DNA from 3 places in the Kitasatospora sp. NPDC048239 genome. Region 3 is predicted to be linked to each of the others. Evidence: predicted binding sites of a transcription regulator. Region 3 holds the regulator's gene; each other region holds the start of a gene.
What was found. The regulator HrcA, encoded in region 3, represses chaperone genes, less so after heat shock. The targets are predictions, from matches to a motif close to TTNGCACTCNGNNNNNCNGAGTGCNAA.

Region 1 (6,852 bases), on a different contig from region 3:
CGGCCGTCCTCGCCGAGACCGACCAGGTCGACGCCAGGCGCCACGGCGAACTGCTCCTCCCCGCCATCGACCGGGTGCTGCGGGAGGCCGGTGTCGACAAGCACCGGCTCACCGGCATCGCCGTGGGCGTCGGCCCGGGCCCGTACACCGGCCTGCGGGTCGGCCTGGTCACCGCCGCGGCCCTCGGCCACGCGCTCGGCCTGCCCGTGCACGGCGTCTGCACCCTGGACGCGATCGCCCACCGGGCCCGCGCCGAGGGCCTGGCCGGCGTGCCGTTCACGGTGGCCACCGACGCCCGCCGCAAGGAGGTCTACTGGGCCTCCTACGACGCCGACGGCCGCCGTACCGAGGGGCCCGCCGTGGACCGCCCGGCCGAGCTGGCGCCGCACCCGCGGGCGGTCGGCGCCGGTGCGCTGCTCTACCCGGAGGCCTTCCCCGGCGCGCACGGCCCCGAGCACGTCTCGGCCGGCGCGCTCGCCGACTTCGCCGCCGCCGAGCTGGCCGCCGGCCGCGAGCTGCTCCCCACCGTGCCGCTCTACCTGCGCCGCCCGGACGCCCAGGTGCCGGCCGGCTACAAGGCGGTGCTCCCGGCGTGAGCAGCGGCACCACCCTGCGCCCGATGCGCTGGTGGGACATCGCCCCGGTGATGGAGCTGGAGCTGCGGCTCTTCCCCGAGGACGCCTGGTCGACCGGGATGTACTGGTCCGAACTGGCCGAGGCCCACCCCGGCGGTACCCGCCACTACACCGTCGCCACCGACGCCGACGGCGCGATCGTCGGCTACGCCGGACTGATGGCGGTGGCCGGCGAGGGCGATGTGCAGACCATCGCCGTCGACCGGCGCCACCAGGGCGCCGGCCTCGGCGCGGCGCTGCTCACCGACCTCATCCGGGAGGCCGCCCGGCGCGACTGCGCCGAGCTGCTGCTGGAGGTGCGGGTGGACAACCCGCGCGCCCAGCGGCTGTACGAGCGCTTCGGCTTCGAGGCGGTCGGCATCCGGCGCGGCTACTACCAGCCCGCCAACGTCGACGCGCTGGTGATGCGCCTCGACCACCCCTGCACCGAACCGAAGGACCTGAAGGAAGACCGCCATGGCTGACGAACCGCTCGTCCTCGGTATCGAGACCTCCTGCGACGAGACCGGCGTCGGCATCGTGCGCGGCACCACGCTGCTCGCCGACGCGGTCGCCTCCAGCGTCAACGACCACGCCCGCTTCGGCGGCGTCGTCCCCGAGATCGCCAGCCGCGCGCACCTGGAGGCCATGGTCCCGACCATCCAGCGCGCCCTGGACACCGCCGGGGTCAAGGCCTCGGACCTCGACGGCATCGCCGTCACCGCGGGCCCGGGCCTGGCCGGCGCGCTGCTGGTCGGCGTCAGCGCCGCCAAGGCGTACGCCTGGGCGCTGGACAAGCCGCTGTACGGGGTCAACCACCTCGCCTCGCACATCTGCGTGGACCAGCTGGAGCACGGTCGGCTGCCCTCGCCGACGATGGCGCTGCTGGTCTCCGGCGGGCACTCCTCGCTGCTGCTGAGCGAGGACATCACCACCGACGTCCGCCCGCTCGGCGCGACCATCGACGACGCGGCCGGCGAGGCCTTCGACAAGGTCGCCCGGGTGCTCGGACTCGGCTTCCCCGGCGGCCCGGTGGTCGACCGCACCGCCCGCGAGGGCGACCGCAAGGCGATCGCCTTCCCGCGCGGCCTGAGCGGCCCGAAGGACCCGGCGTACGACTTCTCCTTCTCCGGTCTGAAGACCGCCGTCGCCCGCTGGGTGGAGGCCAAGCGCCGGGCCGGCGAGGAGGTGCCGATCGCGGACGTCGCGGCCTCGTTCCAGGAGGCGGTCACCGACGTGCTGACCCGCAAGGCCGTCAAGGCGTGCAAGGAGAACGGCGTCGACCACCTGATGATCGGCGGCGGGGTGGCGGCCAACTCCCGGCTGCGTGAGATGGCCCAGCAGCGCTGTGACAAGGCGGGCATCCGGCTGCGGGTGCCGCGTCCGGGCCTGTGCACCGACAACGGCGCGATGGTCGCCGCGCTCGGCTCCGAGATGGTCTGGCGGGACCGCGCGCCGTCCTCCTTCGACCTGTCGGCCGACTCCTCGCTGCCCGTCACCGACGTGCACGTGCCCGCCGCGGCCGCGCACGGCGACGTCCACGGCCAGGCGTACCTGGCGCTGGGCGGCGACGCGCGGTGACCACCACCGCCGCGATGTGGGAGGCCCGGGCCGCGGAGGGGCGCGGCGCCGCGCTGGAGGCCTGGGTCCGCGAGGCGGTGCTGCCCGCGCTGCGCGGCTCGGCCGGCCTGGTCCGCACCGAGCTGTTCGACGCGCCCGGCGACCGGGTGCTGCTGATCACCTGGTGGACGGGTGCGCCCGCCCCCGTGCCCGAGCCGCCCGCCGGGCTGCTCGGCCGCCCGGTGCACCGCTGGTCCTTCACCCGTACGCACGCGGAGTAGACCGGCTCCGACACGCCTTCGACGCCCCGGCAGGGCCGGCGGGGAACCGAACAGCCGACCGTTACCGTGCAAGCTGATAAGAAGCTGAACGGGACCGGGGAGCGCAGCGCGGTGAAGAAGTACGGGCGGGGCAGGACGAGGACGTACGCGGTGGGGGCGCTGGTCCTGCTGGCGGCCGCCACGGGGTGCGGCGGCGGCGACACCGGCAGTGCGGCGGCCGCCCTCGGCGGCTCCCAGGGCGCCGCGAAGCCGTCGACCGGCGGCGCGGTCCAGACCCCGGCGGCCGCCTCGCCGCCGGCCGCCTCGTCCCCGGCCGCGCCGCTCGCCGCCGGGGACGCGGCCGCCTGGGCCAAGTGGGGCCTCAAGCCGCTGCCGACCGCCCCCGCGGCCCCCGCCGACAAGCCGGTCAAGCTCCAGCGGACCGGCCCGGTGCCGGTGTTCAGCGAGGTGAGGACGAACGACAAGGTCGTCTTCATCACCATCGACGACGGCGCCGAGAAGGACCCGAAGTTCGTCGAGATGCTGACCGACCTCAAGGTGCCGGTCTCGATGTTCCTGACCCGGGACATCGTCAAGGACGACTACGGCTACTTCAAGCCGCTCCAGGCGCTCGGCAACCACATCCACAACCACACCGTGGACCACGCGCAGATGAGCAAGGTGGCGCCGGAGAAGCAGAAGTCCGAGATCTGCGACGCCCAGTCCGCGCTCACCCAGCAGTACGGCACCGCGCCGCTGCTGTTCCGCCCGCCGTACGGGGACGGCGCCAACACCCCGGCGCTCAACACCTCGGTGCAGCAGTGCGGGCCGCGGGCGATCGTGCTGTGGCGCGAGTCGATGCAGATCCACGACATGCAGTACCAGGCGGCGGACAAGAAGCTGAAGCCCGGCGACATCGTCCTCGCGCACTTCCGCGGCCCGAAGGACCTCAAGGGCGAGAGCATGACGCAGATGTTCGGGGAGATGCTGGCCCGGATCCAGGAGCAGGGCTTCGCGGTGGCGCGGCTGGAGGACTACATCCAGCCACCCGCGCCCTGAGCCGGCCCCGCCGCCCGGACCGGCCCTACGGCTTCGTGACGGGCTGACCGAGCATCATCAGCGGCCCGTGGTCGGTGCGGCTGAGGATCACCGTGACGGAGTTCGGGCCGCTCGGCTTCAGCTGGCGGCGCAGCTCCTCCGGGGTGATCGCCATCCCGCGCTTCTTGATCACCACCGTGCCGACGGCACGCTCGCGCAGCAGCGCCTTCAGCTTCTTGATGTGGAACGGCAGCACGTCGGTCAGCTCGTACGCATGCGCGTACGGGGTGGCGACCAGCCGGTCCGAGGTGACGTAGGCGATCTTCGGGTCGATCAGCCGGCCGCCCACCTGCGCGGCCACCTCGGCGACCAGGTGGGCCCGGATCACCGCGCCGTCCGGCTCGTACAGGTAGCGCCCGACCGGTCCGGCGGGCGGATCGGGCAGGTCGCCGCCGACCAGCGAGTCGCCGTGCGGCAGCAGGGTGGCCCGGTGCGGGCGCGCGGCCCCGGTGCCGAACCAGAGCACCGCCTCCTTGACGTCGCCGTGGTCGGAGACCCACTCCGCCTCGGCGTCCGCCGGGACGGCCTCGTGCGGGATGCCCGGGGCGACCTTCAGCGCGCCGATCGGGGTGCGCCGGCCGGCCTCGACCGCCCAGGAGAGCGGCGGGGTGTACGCCTCAGGGTCGAACACCCGGCCGCGCGCCGTCCGGCGGGCCGGGTCGGTGAAGACGGCGTCGAAGCCGGTGACGTCGACGTCGGCGACGTCCGCGCAGCGCACCTCGACCAGGTCGGCCAGGCCCAGCGCCGCCGCGTTGGCCGCGGTGGCGGCGCAGGCGGCCGGATCCCGGTCGACGGCGAGCACCTCGATCCCGGCCCGGGCCAGCGCCAGCACGTCCCCGCCGATCCCGCAGCAGAGGTCGGCCAGCCGCCGGACACCGAGCTCGGCGAACCGCCGCGCCCGCCACTCGGCGACGCTGCGCCGGGTGGACTGCTCGACCCCGTTGGGCGTGAAGTACATCAGGTCGGCGTCCGCGCCGAACTTCGCCCGCGCCCGCTGCCGCAGCCGGGCCTGCCCGAACGCGGCGGACACCAGCTCCGCCGGGTGCTCCCGCCGCAGCCGGGTGGCCAGCGCCAGCTCCTCCTCGGGCGCGAACTCGCGCAGCTCGGCGAGCAGGGCTCGGCCCTCGGGCGTCAGCAGGGGCTGCAGGTTCTCGGTCTCCACCCGGCCATTCTCGCCGGTCACCCGCCGGGCGGGCCCGCGGGCGGGTGTCCGCCGGGGGCGCCGGGACCGAACGCACGTACGGCCGATCGCCCCGCAGGTGCCCCGTGATCCGAATCCGGAGGGCGCGCCGTTGGCACTCTGGTTGACTGAGTGCTAACACCGGCCTATGGTCGTCCTTGGCACTCCCCCCATGGGGAGTGCTAACGCGACAACGTGTGTCTGACCCCCGCGACGGCAGACTCGCAGGTTCGCCCCTACCCGTTAGAAAACCCCGTAATCTCCGAAGGGGAGCTCGGACGTGACCACCAGCAGCAAGGTTGCCATCAAGCCGCTCGAGGACCGCATTGTGGTCCAGCCGCTCGACGCCGAGACCACCACGGCCTCCGGCCTGGTTATCCCGGACACCGCCAAGGAGAAGCCCCAGGAGGGCGTCGTCCTGGCCGTCGGCCCGGGCCGCTTCGAGGACGGCCAGCGTCTGCCGCTCGACGTCGCCGTGGGCGACATCGTCCTGTACTCGAAGTACGGCGGCACCGAGGTGAAGTACCAGGGCGAGGAGTACCTCGTCCTCTCGGCGCGTGACGTTCTCGCCATCATCGAGAAGTAAACGCAGCATCGAGAAGTAAGACGTTCCAGCCCGCCCCGGATCCGTGTCCCTAGTGACAGGGGCCCGGGGCGTGGTTGTTGGCTCACGTAGTTCGCGGCCGCCGCGATGGCCGCACCCCCGAGGGAATAGGGAACATGGCGAAGATCCTGCAGTTCGACGAGGACGCCCGCCGCTCGCTGGAGCGCGGCGTGAACAAGCTGGCCGACACCGTCAAGGTGACGATCGGTCCCAAGGGCCGCAACGTCGTCATCGACAAGAAGTTCGGCGCCCCGACCATCACCAACGACGGTGTCACCATCGCGCGTGAGGTCGAGCTCGACGACCCGTACGAGAACCTTGGCGCGCAGCTCGTCAAGGAGGTCGCCACCAAGACCAACGACGTCGCGGGCGACGGCACCACCACCGCCACCGTGCTGGCCCAGGCCCTGGTCAACGAGGGTCTGCGCAACGTCGCCGCCGGTGCCGGCCCGGCCGCCCTGAAGAAGGGCATCGACAAGGCCGTCGCCGCCGTCTCCGAGCACCTGCTGTCCATCGCCCGCGAGATCGAGGGCAAGGACGACGTCGCCGCCGTCGCGTCCCTCTCCGCCCAGGACACCCAGGTCGGCGAGCTCATCGCCGAGGCGATCGACAAGGTCGGCAAGGACGGTGTCATCACCGTCGAGGAGTCCAACACCTTCGGCGTGGAGCTGGACTTCACCGAGGGCATGCAGTTCGACAAGGGCTACCTCTCGCCGTACTTCGTCACCGACGCGGAGCGTCAGGAGGCGGTCCTCGAGGACCCGTACATCCTGATCAACCAGGGCAAGATCTCCTCCATCCAGGAGCTCCTGCCGCTGCTGGAGAAGATCCTCCAGGGCGGTGCCTCCAAGCCGCTGCTGATCATCGCCGAGGACGTCGACGGCGAGGCGCTGTCCACCCTCGTGGTGAACAAGATCCGCGGCACCTTCAACGCGGTCGCCGTCAAGGCCCCGGGCTTCGGTGACCGCCGCAAGGCGATCCTGGGCGACCTGGCCACCCTGACCGGTGCCACCGTCATCTCCGAGGAGGTCGGCCTCAAGCTCGACCAGGCCGGTCTGGACGTGCTGGGCACCGCCCGCCGCGTGACCATCACCAAGGACGAGACCACGGTCGTCGACGGTGCCGGTGACGCCGAGGCCGTTGCCGGTCGCGTCGCCCAGATCAAGGGCGAGATCGCCAACACGGACTCCGACTGGGACCGCGAGAAGCTGCAGGAGCGCCTGGCCAAGCTGGCCGGCGGCGTCTGCGTCATCAAGGTCGGCGCCGCCACCGAGGTGGAGCTGAAGGAGCGCAAGCACCGCCTGGAGGACGCCATCTCGGCGACCCGTGCCGCGGTCGAGGAGGGCATCGTCGCCGGCGGTGGCGCCTCCCTCGTCCACGCCGCGAAGGTGCTGGAGGGCGGCCTGGGCCTGTCGGGCGACGAGGCGACCGGTGTCGCGGTCGTCCGCAAGGCGCTCGCCGAGCCGCTGCGCTGGATCGCCCAGAACGCGGGCCTCGAGGGCTACGTCATCACCCACAAGGTCGCCGAGCTGGAGG
Region 2 (6,852 bases), on a different contig from region 3:
CATCCGACAGCCCCCGGCGAGCCCCCGGCACCCGGTCGGTCAGGCCACCGAGCGGGTACCGCGCGCACTCCGGCCGGCGACCACGGCCACCGCCATCATCGCCACCGCCACCGCGCCGAGCAGCGGCAACAGGTACCACATACCACCGACCTCCTCCCAGAGGCTGAACAGGCTGAAACCAAGGGTCAGCGGCAGCAACGCCAGGCCGATCGCGGCCGGCACCAGCCAGCCGCGCACCACGGCGAGCAGCAGCAGCACCGGCAGGAGCAGCAGCACGGACGACCACGGCCCGTTCATCAGCGAGTGCGTGTCGTAGCCGCCCTGGGCGGCCACCACCAGGCCGCCACCGACCGCCGACGCCAGCACCAGGACGCGGGTGCGCAGCCCGGGCTCGCTCAGCAGCTCGCGCGGCGCGGCGACCACCAGCAGACCGGAGAGCAGAAGGGGCAGCTGCGAGGCGCCCGTGTAGGACACCCACCACCAGCTGAACTGCTCCGGCCGGAACGCGTCGGCCATCCCGAGCAGCCCGACCGCCATCACCGCGACCGAGAGGACCCGTGCGGCCGTCCACCGCCCCAGCAGCGCGGCGACGGCCAGCAGCATGGTCGCCACCGGCTGGGCGAAGATCGTCAGGTGCAGCAGGCTCGACGAGGAGCCCTCCAGCCGCCGGGCGATGCCCTCCGAGTCGGTGACCCAGGGGAAGAGCCCGAGCCCGGCCAGCGCACCGGCGATCAGCGGTGCGGCCAGCGCCAGCACCCGCCCGCGCGTGGAGAAGGCGGTCACCCCGGTACGCACCCGCAGGCCGTACGCGGCGAGGTCGAGCATCTCCCGGAGGATCGCCGGTCGGCCCGCCTCGGCCGTGGTGTCGAAGAAGACGGCGGCCAGCTCGTCGCCGCGCTCGCGGCGGTAGCGGGCCGGGTAGACCTGGAGCACGGCCCGCAGGACGGCGGCGGGTATCGAGACGGTGGGTGTGGAGATGGTGGGTGTCGTCATGCCAAGGCCCCCCTGACCCTCGGGCGGATAACGGCGAGGCGGCGCTCCGCCTCGGTGGCGACCGCCCGCAGGCGCTCCGCCTCGGTGGCCAGCGCGGCCCGGCCGGCGACGGTCAGGGCGTAGGAGCGCCGGGCCCGGCCGTCCACCACCTCTTCGGCCGCGACCTCGATCAGGCCCTGCTGGAGCAGCCGGTCGAGCGCGCCGTAGAGCGTGCCGGTCCGCATGGTGACCCGGCCGTCGGAGATCGCGGCGACCTCCTGGATCAGCGCATAGCCGTGTCTGGGTGCGTCCGCCAGTGCGGTGAGCAGAAGCAGCGTGGGCTCCTGCATGGAGCGTTCTGTCATACGACTACATATATCGTCAACCTACCTATAGGTCCAGCGGAACCCCCCGATCGCCCCCGGGAACCGTCAGAATGTGGCCATGCCGAACACGCCGGACGCACCCGCCGACACGTCTGCCGACGCACCCGCCGACGCCCCCGCCGACCTGCTCGCCGCCTGGACGGCCCTGCTGCTGCGCTGCGGCGCGGGCGGCGACCCCGAGCCCGCCGGGCGCGAACTGCTGCGCCGCTGGGCCGAGCCGCAGCGCCGGTACCACACCGTCGGGCACCTGCGGGCGGTGCTCGCCCACGTGGACGCGCTGGCCGAGCACGCCGACGACCCGGACACCGTCCGGCTGGCCGCCTGGTTCCACGACGCGGTCTACCGGCCCGACCGCTCGGAGAACGAGGAGCGCAGCGCCGCCCTGGCCGTCCGGGCCCTCACCGAGGCCGGCCTGCCCGCCGCCCGGGTGGCCGGGGTCGAGCGGCTGGTCCGGCTCACCGTCACCCACCACCCCGAGCCGGGCGACCGGGACGGCGAGGTGCTCTGCGACGCGGATCTGGCGGTCCTCGGCGGCCTCCCGCAGGAGTACGCGGCCTATGCGGCCGCCGTCCGCGAGGAGTACGCGTTCGTCCCCGATCCCGACTTCCGGGCCGGGCGCGCCGCGATCCTGCGCCAGCTGCTCGCGCTCCCCGCGCTGTACCGCACCCCCGCCGCCCGCGACCGCTTCGACGCACCCGCCCGCGCCAACCTGGCGGCCGAGCTCGGCCGGCTCGACCCGTAGCCGCCCGCCCTCAGGGCCCGTCATCCGGATCACGCCGGCGGATCGAGAAGGCCGGGCCGGGCGGGATCACCGGATCAGGAGAGCCCGCCGACGGGCGCCACCACCGCGCCCTCCTTGCCGCACACCCAGTGCGGCTCCGGCCCCAGCTCGGGCTCGACGCTCAGCGCGTGCGGGTCCCCGTCGGCGGCGCACCCGGCACACAGCGGCCAGCGGCCGTACGCCTCCAGCAGCGCGTCCTGGACGTCCTGGGCGACCAGCCCGAGGACGTACTCGGTGCCGTCCGGCCACTGCTCCAGCCACCAGCGCCGGTGCGTCACGGCCTCCTCCACCAGCGACACCACGGCGGCGTCCGCCACGTCCCGGGCGGTCAGGTCGGCGAGGATCAGCGCCCGCGCGCTGTGCAGGGCGGTCTCGATGTCGTCAGCGGTGGCAGCCATCCGTCCATTGTCCCAAAGCCCGGCCCGAACCCCGCCCGGGCACCGGATTCCCGACGGCCCCGCGAAACGCCGCACGGGCGGCCCCCCGAAGGGAACCGCCCGTGCTGCGAAGAACAGCCGATCCGCGAGGGGATCAGAAGTCCATGTCACCGCCCGGCATGCCGCCGCCGGCGGCCGCAGCGGCCTTCTCCGGCTTGTCGGCGATGACGGCCTCGGTGGTGAGGAAGAGCGCCGCGATGGAGGCGGCGTTCTGCAGCGCGGAGCGCGTGACCTTGGCCGGGTCGATGATGCCCGCGGCGACCAGGTCGACGTACTCGTTGGTGGCGGCGTTCAGGCCGTGACCGGCGGGGAGGTTGCGCACCTTCTCCACCACGACGCCACCCTCCAGGCCGGCGTTGGTCGCGATCTGCTTGATCGGGGCCTCCAGCGCGACCTTGACGATGTTGGCACCGGTGGCCTCGTCGCCCTCCAGCTCCAGCTTGTCGAAGGCGACGGACGCCTGCAGCAGCGCGACGCCACCACCGGCGACGATGCCCTCCTCGACGGCGGCCTTCGCGTTGCGGACGGCGTCCTCGATGCGGTGCTTGCGCTCCTTGAGCTCCACCTCGGTGGCCGCGCCGGCCTTGATGACGGCCACGCCGCCGGCCAGCTTGGCGAGGCGCTCCTGGAGCTTCTCGCGGTCGTAGTCCGAGTCGCTGTTCTCGATCTCGGCACGGATCTGGTTCACGCGGCCGGCGACCTGGTCGCTGTCGCCGCCACCGTCGACGATGGTGGTCTCGTCCTTGGTGATGACCACCTTGCGGGCGGTGCCCAGCAGGTCGACGCCGGCGTTCTCCAGCTTGAGGCCGACCTCCTCGGAGATCACGGTGCCACCGGTGAGGATGGCGATGTCGCCGAGCATGGCCTTGCGGCGGTCGCCGAAGCCCGGGGCCTTGACGGCGACGGACTTGAAGGTGCCGCGGATCTTGTTCACGACCAGGGTCGACAGGGCCTCGCCCTCGACGTCCTCGGCGATGATGACGAGCGGCTTGCCGCTCTGCATGACCTTCTCCAGCAGCGGGAGCAGGTCCTTGACCGAGCCGATCTTGGAGTTGGCGATGAGGATGTACGGGTCCTCGAACGTCGCCTCCATCCGCTCCAGGTCGGTGGCGAAGTAGGCGGAGATGTAGCCCTTGTCGAAGCGCATGCCCTCGGTGAGCTCAAGCTCCAGACCGAAGGTGTTGCTCTCCTCGACGGTGATGACGCCTTCCTTGCCGACCTTGTCCATCGCCTCGGCGATGAGCTCGCCGATCTGGGTGTCGGCGGCCGAGATGGAGGCGGTGGAGGCGATCTGCTCCTTGGTCTCCACGTCCTTGGCCTGGGCCAGCAGCTGGTCCGAGACGGCGGCGACGGCCTTCTCGATACCGCGCTTCAGGGCCATCGGGTTGGCGCCGGCGGCGACGTTGCGCAGACCCTCGCGAACGAGCGCCTGGGCCAGCACGGTGGCGGTGGTGGTGCCGTCACCCGCGACGTCGTCGGTCTTCTTGGCGACCTCCTTGACGAGCTCGGCACCGATCTTCTCGTACGGGTCCTCGAGCTCGATCTCCTTGGCGATGGAGACACCGTCGTTGGTGATCGTGGGGGCGCCCCACTTCTTCTCCAGCACGACGTTGCGACCCTTGGGGCCGAGCGTGACCTTCACTGCGTCGGCGAGCTGGTTCATGCCACGCTCAAGGCCGCGGCGAGCTTCCTCATCAAAGGCGATGATCTTGGCCATCAGAAGTGGTCCTCCGGGACACGGTCGACTGCTCGGACCAAGGGGTGCCCGCGACGGACGGCCCTGGTGTGCGGGGGTCCTTTCCCCTACCGCTCCCGGGGGCCTCACCGACCCGGTCCGCTGTCACTCTCACGCTGTGAGTGCTAACGCCAATGATTAGCACTCCGGGTAGGCGAGTGCAAGCCCAATCGCCAACCCGCGAGCCGCACCGGCCGCCCCGGGGCACCGGATCCGGACATGGCTGCGGGCCCGTACGACGTGTCGTACGGGCCCGCAGCGAAGCAAGAGGTGCACCAGCCGATGGGCCGAGCCGAACTCCTGGGACCGGAAAGGTCAGACCGCCGCGCGGACCATGTCCGCCTGCGGGCCCTTCTGCCCCTGAGAGATCTCGAACTCGACCCGCTGGCCCTCCTCAAGGGTGCGGTAGCCGTCCATCTGGATCGCGCTGTAGTGGACGAAGACGTCCGCACCACCGTCGACCGCGATGAAGCCGTAGCCCTTCTCCGCGTTGAACCACTTGACGGTGCCCTGAGCCATTCCGAACTCCCCTAGTGCTGTGCTGGCCCTTCACGCGCCCGCAGGTCTGCGGGCCCGGGTCTGGTTGAGGCCGGCCCGGGGAACCCCCCCTGGGCACAGCCGTGCACGCCGCAATCCCCCGCCGAGCCCATCGGAGGCATCCGATGAACGGGCGATTGCGTCGACCGCGGCTGAATGTATCCGGATCGACGCCCTCTGCAACAGAGCCCGCCGCTGGGAATTCGCTAGGGGTGTCAGGGGACAGGCCGGGTGAAAGCGGGAGAAATTCCCGCATTCCACGCCGGACATAGCGGACGAATTGCCCAAATCCCCTGAAGAATTCTGACATCGGCCTGACATGTTTCAACGCCACGGCCCCGGCGCCGGTCTCAGCGGCCGGACGGATACCGGCGGTACGGGCGCGGACGGATTCGACCGCCGGTGAAAGGGGGAGGGGGAGCCCTGTTCCCGGCTGAGCCACACTCTACTCCGACTTGACCGGGAAATATTCCGGCCGGAATGCGACCAGCCGCCCGCGCGTACGGGAAGCGGAATTCCGTACGCGCGAACGGCTGGTCGAAGAACCGGGCGGCCGGCCGGGGAGCCGGGCGACCGATCCGGGAAGGGGCGGCTCAGCAGCCGCCGGCCACCGCGGGGATGATCGAGATGCCGGCGCCGTCCTTGATCTCGGTGGCCAGGCCCTCCGCGAAGCGCACGTCGTCGTCGTTGACGTAGACGTTGACGAAACGGCGCAGCTTTCCGGCGTCGTCCAGGATGCGGGCGGAGATGCCCGCGTGGTTGTTCTCCAGGTCGGCGATGACCTCACCCAGGGTGGCGCCCTCGGCGGTCACCTCGGCGACGCCGCCGGTGTAGGTGCGCAGGATGGTCGGGATGCGGACGGTGGCGCTCATGGGGGCTTCTCCTTGCTGCGGGTGGGTCAGGCGGAGGCGAGGCCGGCGTCGCGGAACGACGCCAGCGTCGGGCGGATCACGGCGGTCATGCCGGCGTCGGAGACGGCGTCCAGGGTCTTCAGACCGTCGCCGGTGTTGATCGCGACGGTCTCCTTGGCCGGGTCCAGCTGTCCGGTCTCGACCAGCTTCTTCAGCACGCCGACGGTCACCCCGCCCGCGGTCTCGGCGAAGACGCCCTCGGTGCGGGCCAGCAGCTTGATCGCGGCCACCACCTCGGCGTCGGTGACGTCCTCGACGGCGCCGCCGGTGCGGCGGGCGATGTCCAGCACGTACGGGCCGTCGGCCGGGTTGCCGATGGCCAGCGACTTGGCGATGGTGTCCGGCTTGACCGGGCGGATCACGTCGTGGCCGGCCTTGAAGGCGGCCGACACCGGCGAGCAGCCCTCTGCCTGGGCGCCGAAGATCCGGTACGGCCGGTCCTCGACCAGGCCGAGCCTGATCAGCTCCTGCAGGCCCTTGTCGATCTTCGTCAGCTGCGACCCCGAGGCGATCGGGATGACGATCTGCTCCGGCAGCCGCCAGCCGAGCTGCTCGCAGATCTCGTACGCCAGCGTCTTGGAGCCCTCGCCGTAGTACGGGCGCAGGTTGACGTTGACGAAGCCCCAGCCCTCACCGGCCGGGTCGCCGATCAGCTCCGAGCAGAAGCGGTTCACATCGTCGTAGTTGCCCTCGATGCCGACCAGCTCGCCGCCGTAGACACCGGCCATCACGACCTTGCCCTGCTCCAGGTCGTGCGGGATGAACACGCAGGACTTGAAACCGGCCCGGGCCGCCGCCGCGCCCACCGCACCGGCCAGGTTGCCGGTCGACGAGCAGGACAGGGTGGTGAAGCCGAAGGCCCGCGCGGCCTCGATGGCGCACGCCACCACGCGGTCCTTGAACGAGTGCGTCGGGTTGCCCGAGTCGTCCTTGATGTGCAGCTGGGCGGTGAATCCGAGCTCGCGGCCCAGGTTGTCCGCCTTCACCAGCGGGGTCCACCCCGGGTTCAGGTTCGGCTTGCCGGCGACGTCGGCCGGCACCGGCAGCAGCGGGGCGTAGCGCCAGATCGACGCCGGTCCGGCCTCGATCCGCT
Region 3 (6,852 bases):
CCGCAGGTGCACGAGCTGATCGAGGGCTTCGTCAAGCGGGTCAACACCGACCTCCAGCGCTGGCAGACGATCAAGAAGTTCACCCTGCTCCCGCGCGACCTGGACATCGAGCACGGCGAGCTCACCCCGAGCCTGAAGATCAAGCGCCCGGTGGTCGAGCGGACGTACGCGGACGCCGTCACCGAGATGTACGCGGGGGCCAACGAGGCCTGACCCACCCGCTGTCCCGTACGGCCTGAAGGATCACCGCGGCCGTACGGGACAATGGGCTCATGCCCTCCGCACTCCCCGACGGCGAACCCGTGCCGTCCGACGGTTCCCTGCCCGCGCACGCCCTCACCGGGCTGGGCTCGCGGCCGTTCGGCTTCTACCTGCACGTCCCGTACTGCGCGAGCCGCTGCGGCTACTGCGACTTCAACACCTACACCGCCACCGAGCTGCGCTCCTCGGGCGCCGTCGCCTCCCAGGAGACGTACGCGGACAACGTGGTCTCCGAGATCCGCCTGGCCCGGCGGGTGCTGGGGGACGCCGAGCTGCCGGTGCAGACCGTCTTCCTCGGCGGCGGCACCCCCACCCTGCTGCCCGCCCGGGACCTGGTGAAGATGCTCGCCGCGATCCGCGAGGAGTTCGGGATCGCCCCCGGCGCCGAGGTGACCACCGAGGCCAACCCGGAGTCGGTCGGCCCGGCCTACCTCGCCGAACTGCGCGAGGGCGGCTACAACCGGGTCTCCTTCGGCATGCAGAGCGCCCGGCCGCACGTGCTGCAGCTGCTCGACCGCCACCACACCCCGGGCCGCCCCGAGGCCTGCGTGGCCGAGGCCCGCGAGGCCGGGTTCGAGCACGTCAACCTGGACCTCATCTACGGGACCCCCGGCGAGTCCGACGACGACTGGCGGGCCTCCCTGGACGCCGCGATCGGCGCGGGCCCCGACCACGTCTCGGCGTACTCGCTGATCGTCGAGGAGGGCACGAAGCTGGCCGCCCGGGTCAAGCGCGGCGAACTGCCGATGATCGACGACGACGTGCACGCCGACCGCTACCTGATCGCCGAGCAGGCGCTGAGCGCCGCCGGCTACTCCTGGTACGAGGTCTCCAACTGGTCCACCACCCCCGAGGGCCGCTGCCGGCACAACGAGCTCTACTGGACCGGCGCCGACTGGTGGGGCGCCGGGCCGGGCGCGCACAGCCACGTCGGCGGCGTCCGCTGGTGGAACGCCAAGCACCCCGCCGCGTACGCGCAGGCCCTCGCCGAGGGCCGCACCCCGGCCCAGGGCCGCGAGCTGCTCGCGGACGAGGACCGCCGCGTCGAGCGCATCCTGCTCGAACTGCGCCTCGCCGAGGGCATCCCGCTCACCCTCCTGACCGAGACCGGTCTGAAGGCCGCCGGCCGCCACCTCGCCGACGGCCTCCTCGCCCCGGAGCCGTACGGGGCGGGCCGCGCCGTCCTGACCCTCCAGGGCCGCCTGCTGGCCGACGCGGTCGTGCGTGACCTGGTGGACTGACATTCGTTGGCGTGGTGCCAGCCGTCGGAGGGGGCGTGCGATGACCGCCATCGATGACCGGATGACCGGGATCTTCGAGAACCTGGAGGTTCCGGAGGGCGTCAAGGCCGAGCTCGTCAGGGGGAAATCGGCGGGAGGATCGGCGTCCGCCTGGTCGCCGACCCGCTCGAGGGCGAGTGCCTGCTGCTCACCGAGCCGACCACCGCGACTGCGTCGGGCGTCCCCGACCACGAGGTCGGGGAGTCGTTCAAGTTCGGTGGTCCCATCGCGGTCGATGCTCTGGGAGTGACGCTGGGCACGGGTGAGTTCGGCACGCTCTGACCGTCACTCCGGCAGCGTCACGAAGTCGATCAGCTCCTCGACCCTCGCCAGCAGGGCCGGCTCCAGGTCCTTGTACGAGTCGACCTTCGAGAGGATGCGCTTCCAGGCGGCGGGGGTGTCCACCGGCCAGCCGAGGCGGCGGCAGACGCCCTCCTTCCACTCCTCCTCGTACGGCACGTCGGGCCAGCCGGGGATGCCGACACTGGACGGCTTCACGGCCTGCCAGATGTCGATGTACGGGTGGCCGACGACCAGGACGGCGTCGCCGGTCACCCGGGCGGCGATCCGGTGCTCCTTGGTGCCCGGGAGCAGGTGGTCGACCAGCACGCCGAGGCGGCGGCCCGGGCCGGGGGCGAACCCGGCGACGATCGCGGCCAGGTCGTCGATGCCCTCCAGGTACTCGACGACCACGCCCTCGATCCGCAGGTCGTCACCCCAGACCCGCTCGACCAGCTCGGCGTCGTGCCGGCCCTCGACGTAGATCCGGGACTCCCGGGCCACCCGTGCGCGGGCGCCGGGCACCGCCACCGACCCGGAGGCGGTCCGGCCGGGTGCCCGGGAGGGCACCGGTGCGGCCGCGGCGGGGCGGACCAGGGTGACCGTCCGGCCCTCCAGCAGGAAGCCGCGAGGCACCAGCGGGAACACCCGGTGCCTGCCGAAGCGGTCCTCCAGGGTGACGGTGAAGCCCTCCGCCGTCTTCTCGCAGCGCACCACCGCGCCGCAGAAGCCGCTCGCCGCCTCCTCCACCACCAGGTCCCGTTCGGCGGGCACCTCCGGGGCGGGCTGCTGCCGCTTCCACGGCGGGGTCAGATCGGGTCCGTACTGGCGGCTGCGCATTCCCCGGAGTCTAGGGTCCGCCGACCCGTCGGTCCGTCAGCCCGCCGGCCGCGCCGCCGCGGCGGGACGTCACAGCCCCGGCGGACCTCACAGCCCCGGCGCGCCCCAGACCGGGAACCAGCGGCCGAGGTCCTTCTCCAGCCGCAGGTCGTTCCCGAGCATGGCGTTCACCTGGAGCTCCAGCGGGCTGTTGCGCCGCTCCCCGCCGCCCGGCATCGGCGCGAACGGGTAGAAGGTGCCGCGCTTGTACAGGTAGACCAGCGCCAGCGACTGCCCCTCGGCGTTGCGGAAGGCGACCAGCGAGCAGAGCAGCTGCGGCCCGAAGCCGTTCGCCTCCAGCTCGCTGTTGACCGCGTGCAGGTCGTTGACCAGCTCCGGCAGCTCCTGCGGGGTGTGCCAGGCGAGCAGCCAGGAGTAGCCGTACGCGTCCTTGGAGGCCTCCACCGGGACGCCGCCGCGCTCGGTGTCGGCGTCCAGCAGCGCCCGTACCTGCCGCTCCACCTCGCCGAAGGCCCCGCCCTCGACGGCCGCGAAGCAGACCGACCCGAGACCGGTCGGCAGGAAGCCGGCGGCCGCCTCCAGGGTCAGCGCGGCCGAGGGGACCCCGAACAGCTGGTCGAGGTCGGGTCTGACCGGCTTGGTGCGGCCGAACAGGGCGTCCAGGAATCCCACGGTGGTCCCTTCCGGAGGTGTTTCGGCGGGGTCGGCGGTCGGCGGGGCGGTCGGCTCGGTGCCCGGCTCAGCGGCCGAGCTGGGCCGAGATGCCCGCCAGCTGCTCCAGCCGCTTCTCCAGCGAGGGGTGGGTGGAGAACAGCTGCGAGGCGGCCTCCCGGGCGCTCAGCGCCGGGGCGAAGTAGAAGGCGTTGTACGGCTGGGCCTGGCGCAGGTCCCTGCTCGGGATCGCGGCGATCTGGCCGGTCACCTTGGTCAGCGCCGAGGCCAGCGCGCTGGGCCGGCCGGTGAGCTGGGCGGCGGCCCGGTCGGCGGCCAGCTCCCGGTAGCGGGAGAGCAGCCTGGTCAGCAGGAAGCTGATCGCGTACACCACCACCGAGACCAGCGGGATGACCAGGGCGGCGATGGCCGCGTTGGAGTCGTTGCTGTTCCGGCCGCCGCCCATGAACCCGCCGTACATCGCGATCCGGGTCATCGCCCCGGCCAGCACGCCGAGGAAGCCGGCGATGGTCATCACCGCGACGTCCCGGTGGGCGACGTGCGACAGCTCGTGCGCCAGCACGCCCTCCAGCTCCTCCGGCTCCAGCCGCCGCAGCAGCCCGGTGGTCACGCAGACCACCGCGTTCTGCGGGTTGCGCCCGGTCGCGAAGGCGTTCGGCATGTCGTTGTCGGCGACCGCCACCCGGGGCTTGGGCATGTCGGCGAGCGCGCAGAGCCGGTCGATGGTGCCGTGCAGCTGCGGGTACTGCTCCGGGGTCACCCGGTGGGCGCCCATCGCCCGCTCGGTGATCTTGTCGCTGAACCAGAACTGGGCCACGAACAGGCCGCCCGAGAGCAGCACGATCAGTGGCCAGGCCCCGCGCAGCAGCACGATCAGCAGGCCGGTGAAACCGACGTACAACAGCCCGATCACGAACATCGTCCCGACCATCCGGCCGGTCAGACCGCGGTCCGGGGCGAAGCGGGTGTGCTGGCCCGAGCTCGACATCGCTGCTCCTCCGTTCGCCGTTCGCTATCGATGCTGCCACCCGGTCGGGCCCACGGCATCACCCGCGCGCCGGACAGTGCGGGCAGGATCACCCCCGACAGGCCGTTCCTGCCGTCGGACCCGGGCCTTACACTGGCAGGTACGGTCCTGGCACTCGTGTGTTCAGAGTGCCAGAGCCAGGGCCCTCCCAGAGCGGCTCGCAGCATGCCAAAGCGGACACATGCCACAACGGACAACGTGCGAAGACGGAGGTGCGTGCCCCATGGCCGGTGAGGTCCGACAGCTCGACGAACGCAAGCTCGCCGTGCTGCGCGCCATCGTCCAGGACTACGTGGGGACCGAGGAGCCGGTCGGCTCCAAGGCCCTGGTGGAGCGGCACAGCCTCGGGGTCTCCCCGGCCACCGTCCGCAACGACATGGCCGCGCTGGAGGAGGACGGCTACATCCACCAGCCGCACACCAGCGCCGGGCGGATCCCCACCGACAAGGGGTACCGCCTGTTCGTCGACCGGCTGGCCGAGGTCAAGCCGATGAGCGCGCCCGAGCGGCGGGCGATCCGGCACTTCCTGGACGGCGCGGTCGACCTGGACGACGTGGTCGCCCGGACGGTCCGGCTGCTCGCCCAGCTCACCAGGCAGGTCGCGGTCGTCCAGTACCCCTCGCTCTCGCGGTCGACGGTGCGGCACATCGAGCTCGTCGCCCTCGCCCCGACCAAGGTGATGCTGGTCCTGATCACCAACACCGGCCGGGTCGAGCAGCGGATGGTCGACTGCCCGGGCGCGGTCGGCGAGGTGGTCCTCGCGGACCTCCGCGCCAAGATCAACACCCGGGCCGTCGGACAGCGGCTGCCCGAGGTGCCGGGGCTGCTGGAGGAACTCCCCGCGGCCTTCGAGGCGGCCGACCGGCCGACCGTCACGATCGTCCTGGCGACGCTCTTCGAGGCGCTCGCCGAGCAGAACGAGGAGCGGATCATGCTGGCCGGCACGGCCAACCTGACCCGCTTCGGCCACGACTTCCCGCTCACCATCCAGCCGGTGCTGGAGGCCCTGGAGGAGCAGGTCATCCTGCTCCGCCTCCTGGGTGAGACCGCGGACGCGGGGGTGACGGTCCGGATCGGGCGGGAGAACGCCTACGAGGGGCTCAATTCCACCTCGGTCGTCTCCGTCGGTTACGGTTCGGGCGACGAGAGCGTGGCCAAACTGGGTGTGATCGGTCCGACCCGGATGGACTATCCGGGCACAATGGGGGCGGTGCGAGCGGTGGCACGGTACGTGGGTCAGATCCTGGCCGAGTCGTAGGAACGGCCGCCGTCGGAAATCCGGCGGTGGCACCAGTCGCAAGCACTTCTACAGGCGGAACAAGCGGAGCATTTGGTGGCCACGGACTACTACGCGGTACTCGGCGTCCGACGGGATGCGGGGCAGGACGAGATCAAGAAGGCGTTCCGGCGCCTGGCACGCGAACTGCACCCGGACGTCAACCCGGACCCGAAGACGCAGGAGCGGTTCAAGGAGATCAACGCCGCTTACGAGGTGCTCTCGGACCCGCAGAAGCGCCAGGTCTACGACCTCGGCGGCGACCCCCTGTCGCCCAACGGCGGCGGCGCGGGCGGCTTCGGCGCGGGCGCGGCGGGCTTCGGCTTCTCCGACATCATGGACGCCTTCTTCGGCGCGGCCTCCGGCCAGCGCGGCCCGCGCTCGCGGACCAGGCGCGGCCAGGACGCCATGATCCGGCTGGAGATCACCCTGGAGGAGGCCGCCTTCGGCACCACCAAGGAACTCCAGGTCGACACCGCCGTCACCTGCACCACCTGCAGCGGTGAGGGCGCCGCTCCCGGCACCTCCGCGCAGACGTGCGACATGTGCCGCGGCAAGGGCGAGGTCTCCCAGGTCACCCGGTCCTTCCTGGGCCAGGTCATGACCTCCCGCCCCTGCCCGCAGTGCCAGGGCTTCGGCACCGTCGTGCCGACCCCGTGCCCCGAGTGCGCCGGCGACGGCCGGGTCCGGGCCCGCCGCACCCTGACCGTCAAGATCCCGGCCGGTGTCGACAACGGCACCCGGATCCAGCTGGCCGGCGAGGGCGAGGTCGGCCCCGGCGGCGGCCCGGCCGGCGACCTCTACGTCGAGATCGCCGAGACCACCCACCCGACCTTCCAGCGGCGCGGGGACGACCTGCACTGCACCGTCACCATCCCGATGACGGCGGCCTCGCTCGGCACCCAGGTGCCGCTGCAGACCCTGGACGGCCTGGAGGAGGTCGACATCCGGCCCGGCACCCAGTCCGGCCAGTCGATCCCGCTGCACGCCCGCGGCATCACCCACCTGCGCGGGGGCGGCCGGGGCGACCTGATAGTGCATGTCGAGGTGCAGACGCCCACCAAGCTCGACCCCGAGCAGGAGGACCTGCTGCGCCGCCTCGCGGTGCTGCGCGGCGAGGAGCGGCCCTCAGGCCAGTTCGCGCCCGGCCAGCAGGGGCTGTTCTCCCGGCTGAAGGACGCCTTCAACGGTCGCTGACAGCGCCGGGGCACCGCCCC

Region 1: the regulator HrcA is predicted to act here: its motif matches at 4,825-4,851, upstream of groES (co-chaperone GroES).
Region 2: the regulator HrcA is predicted to act here: its motif matches at 4,450-4,476, upstream of groL (chaperonin GroEL).

Annotation. Positions count from the first base shown of each region.
Region 1 is NZ_JBICZP010000016.1:159,302-166,153, reverse strand. It holds gene tsaB (tRNA (adenosine(37)-N6)-threonylcarbamoyltransferase complex dimerization subunit type 1 TsaB) at 1-596, shown strand, start outside; gene rimI (ribosomal protein S18-alanine N-acetyltransferase) at 620-1,099, shown strand; gene tsaD (tRNA (adenosine(37)-N6)-threonylcarbamoyltransferase complex transferase subunit TsaD) at 1,092-2,195, shown strand; gene ACGFZP_RS32640 (hypothetical protein) at 2,192-2,455, shown strand; gene ACGFZP_RS32635 (polysaccharide deacetylase family protein) at 2,522-3,493, shown strand; gene ACGFZP_RS32630 (methyltransferase domain-containing protein) at 3,519-4,694, opposite strand; gene groES (co-chaperone GroES) at 4,993-5,298, shown strand; gene groL (chaperonin GroEL) at 5,433-6,852, shown strand, end outside.
Region 2 is NZ_JBICZP010000020.1:7,255-14,106, reverse strand. It holds gene ACGFZP_RS35005 (hypothetical protein) at 40-993, opposite strand; gene ACGFZP_RS35000 (PadR family transcriptional regulator) at 990-1,337, opposite strand; gene ACGFZP_RS34995 (hypothetical protein) at 1,417-2,100, shown strand; gene ACGFZP_RS34990 (hypothetical protein) at 2,175-2,537, opposite strand; gene groL (chaperonin GroEL) at 2,671-4,293, opposite strand; gene ACGFZP_RS34980 (cold-shock protein) at 4,627-4,830, opposite strand; gene ACGFZP_RS34975 (MoaD/ThiS family protein) at 5,442-5,720, opposite strand; gene thrC (threonine synthase) at 5,747-6,852, opposite strand, start outside.
Region 3 is NZ_JBICZP010000001.1:128,773-135,624, forward strand. It holds gene ACGFZP_RS00535 (AMP-dependent synthetase/ligase) at 1-213, shown strand, start outside; gene hemW (radical SAM family heme chaperone HemW) at 273-1,502, shown strand; gene ACGFZP_RS00545 (DUF3097 domain-containing protein) at 1,827-2,660, opposite strand; gene ACGFZP_RS00550 (hypothetical protein) at 2,748-3,332, opposite strand; gene htpX (zinc metalloprotease HtpX) at 3,400-4,320, opposite strand; gene hrcA (heat-inducible transcriptional repressor HrcA) at 4,583-5,617, shown strand; gene dnaJ (molecular chaperone DnaJ) at 5,693-6,832, shown strand.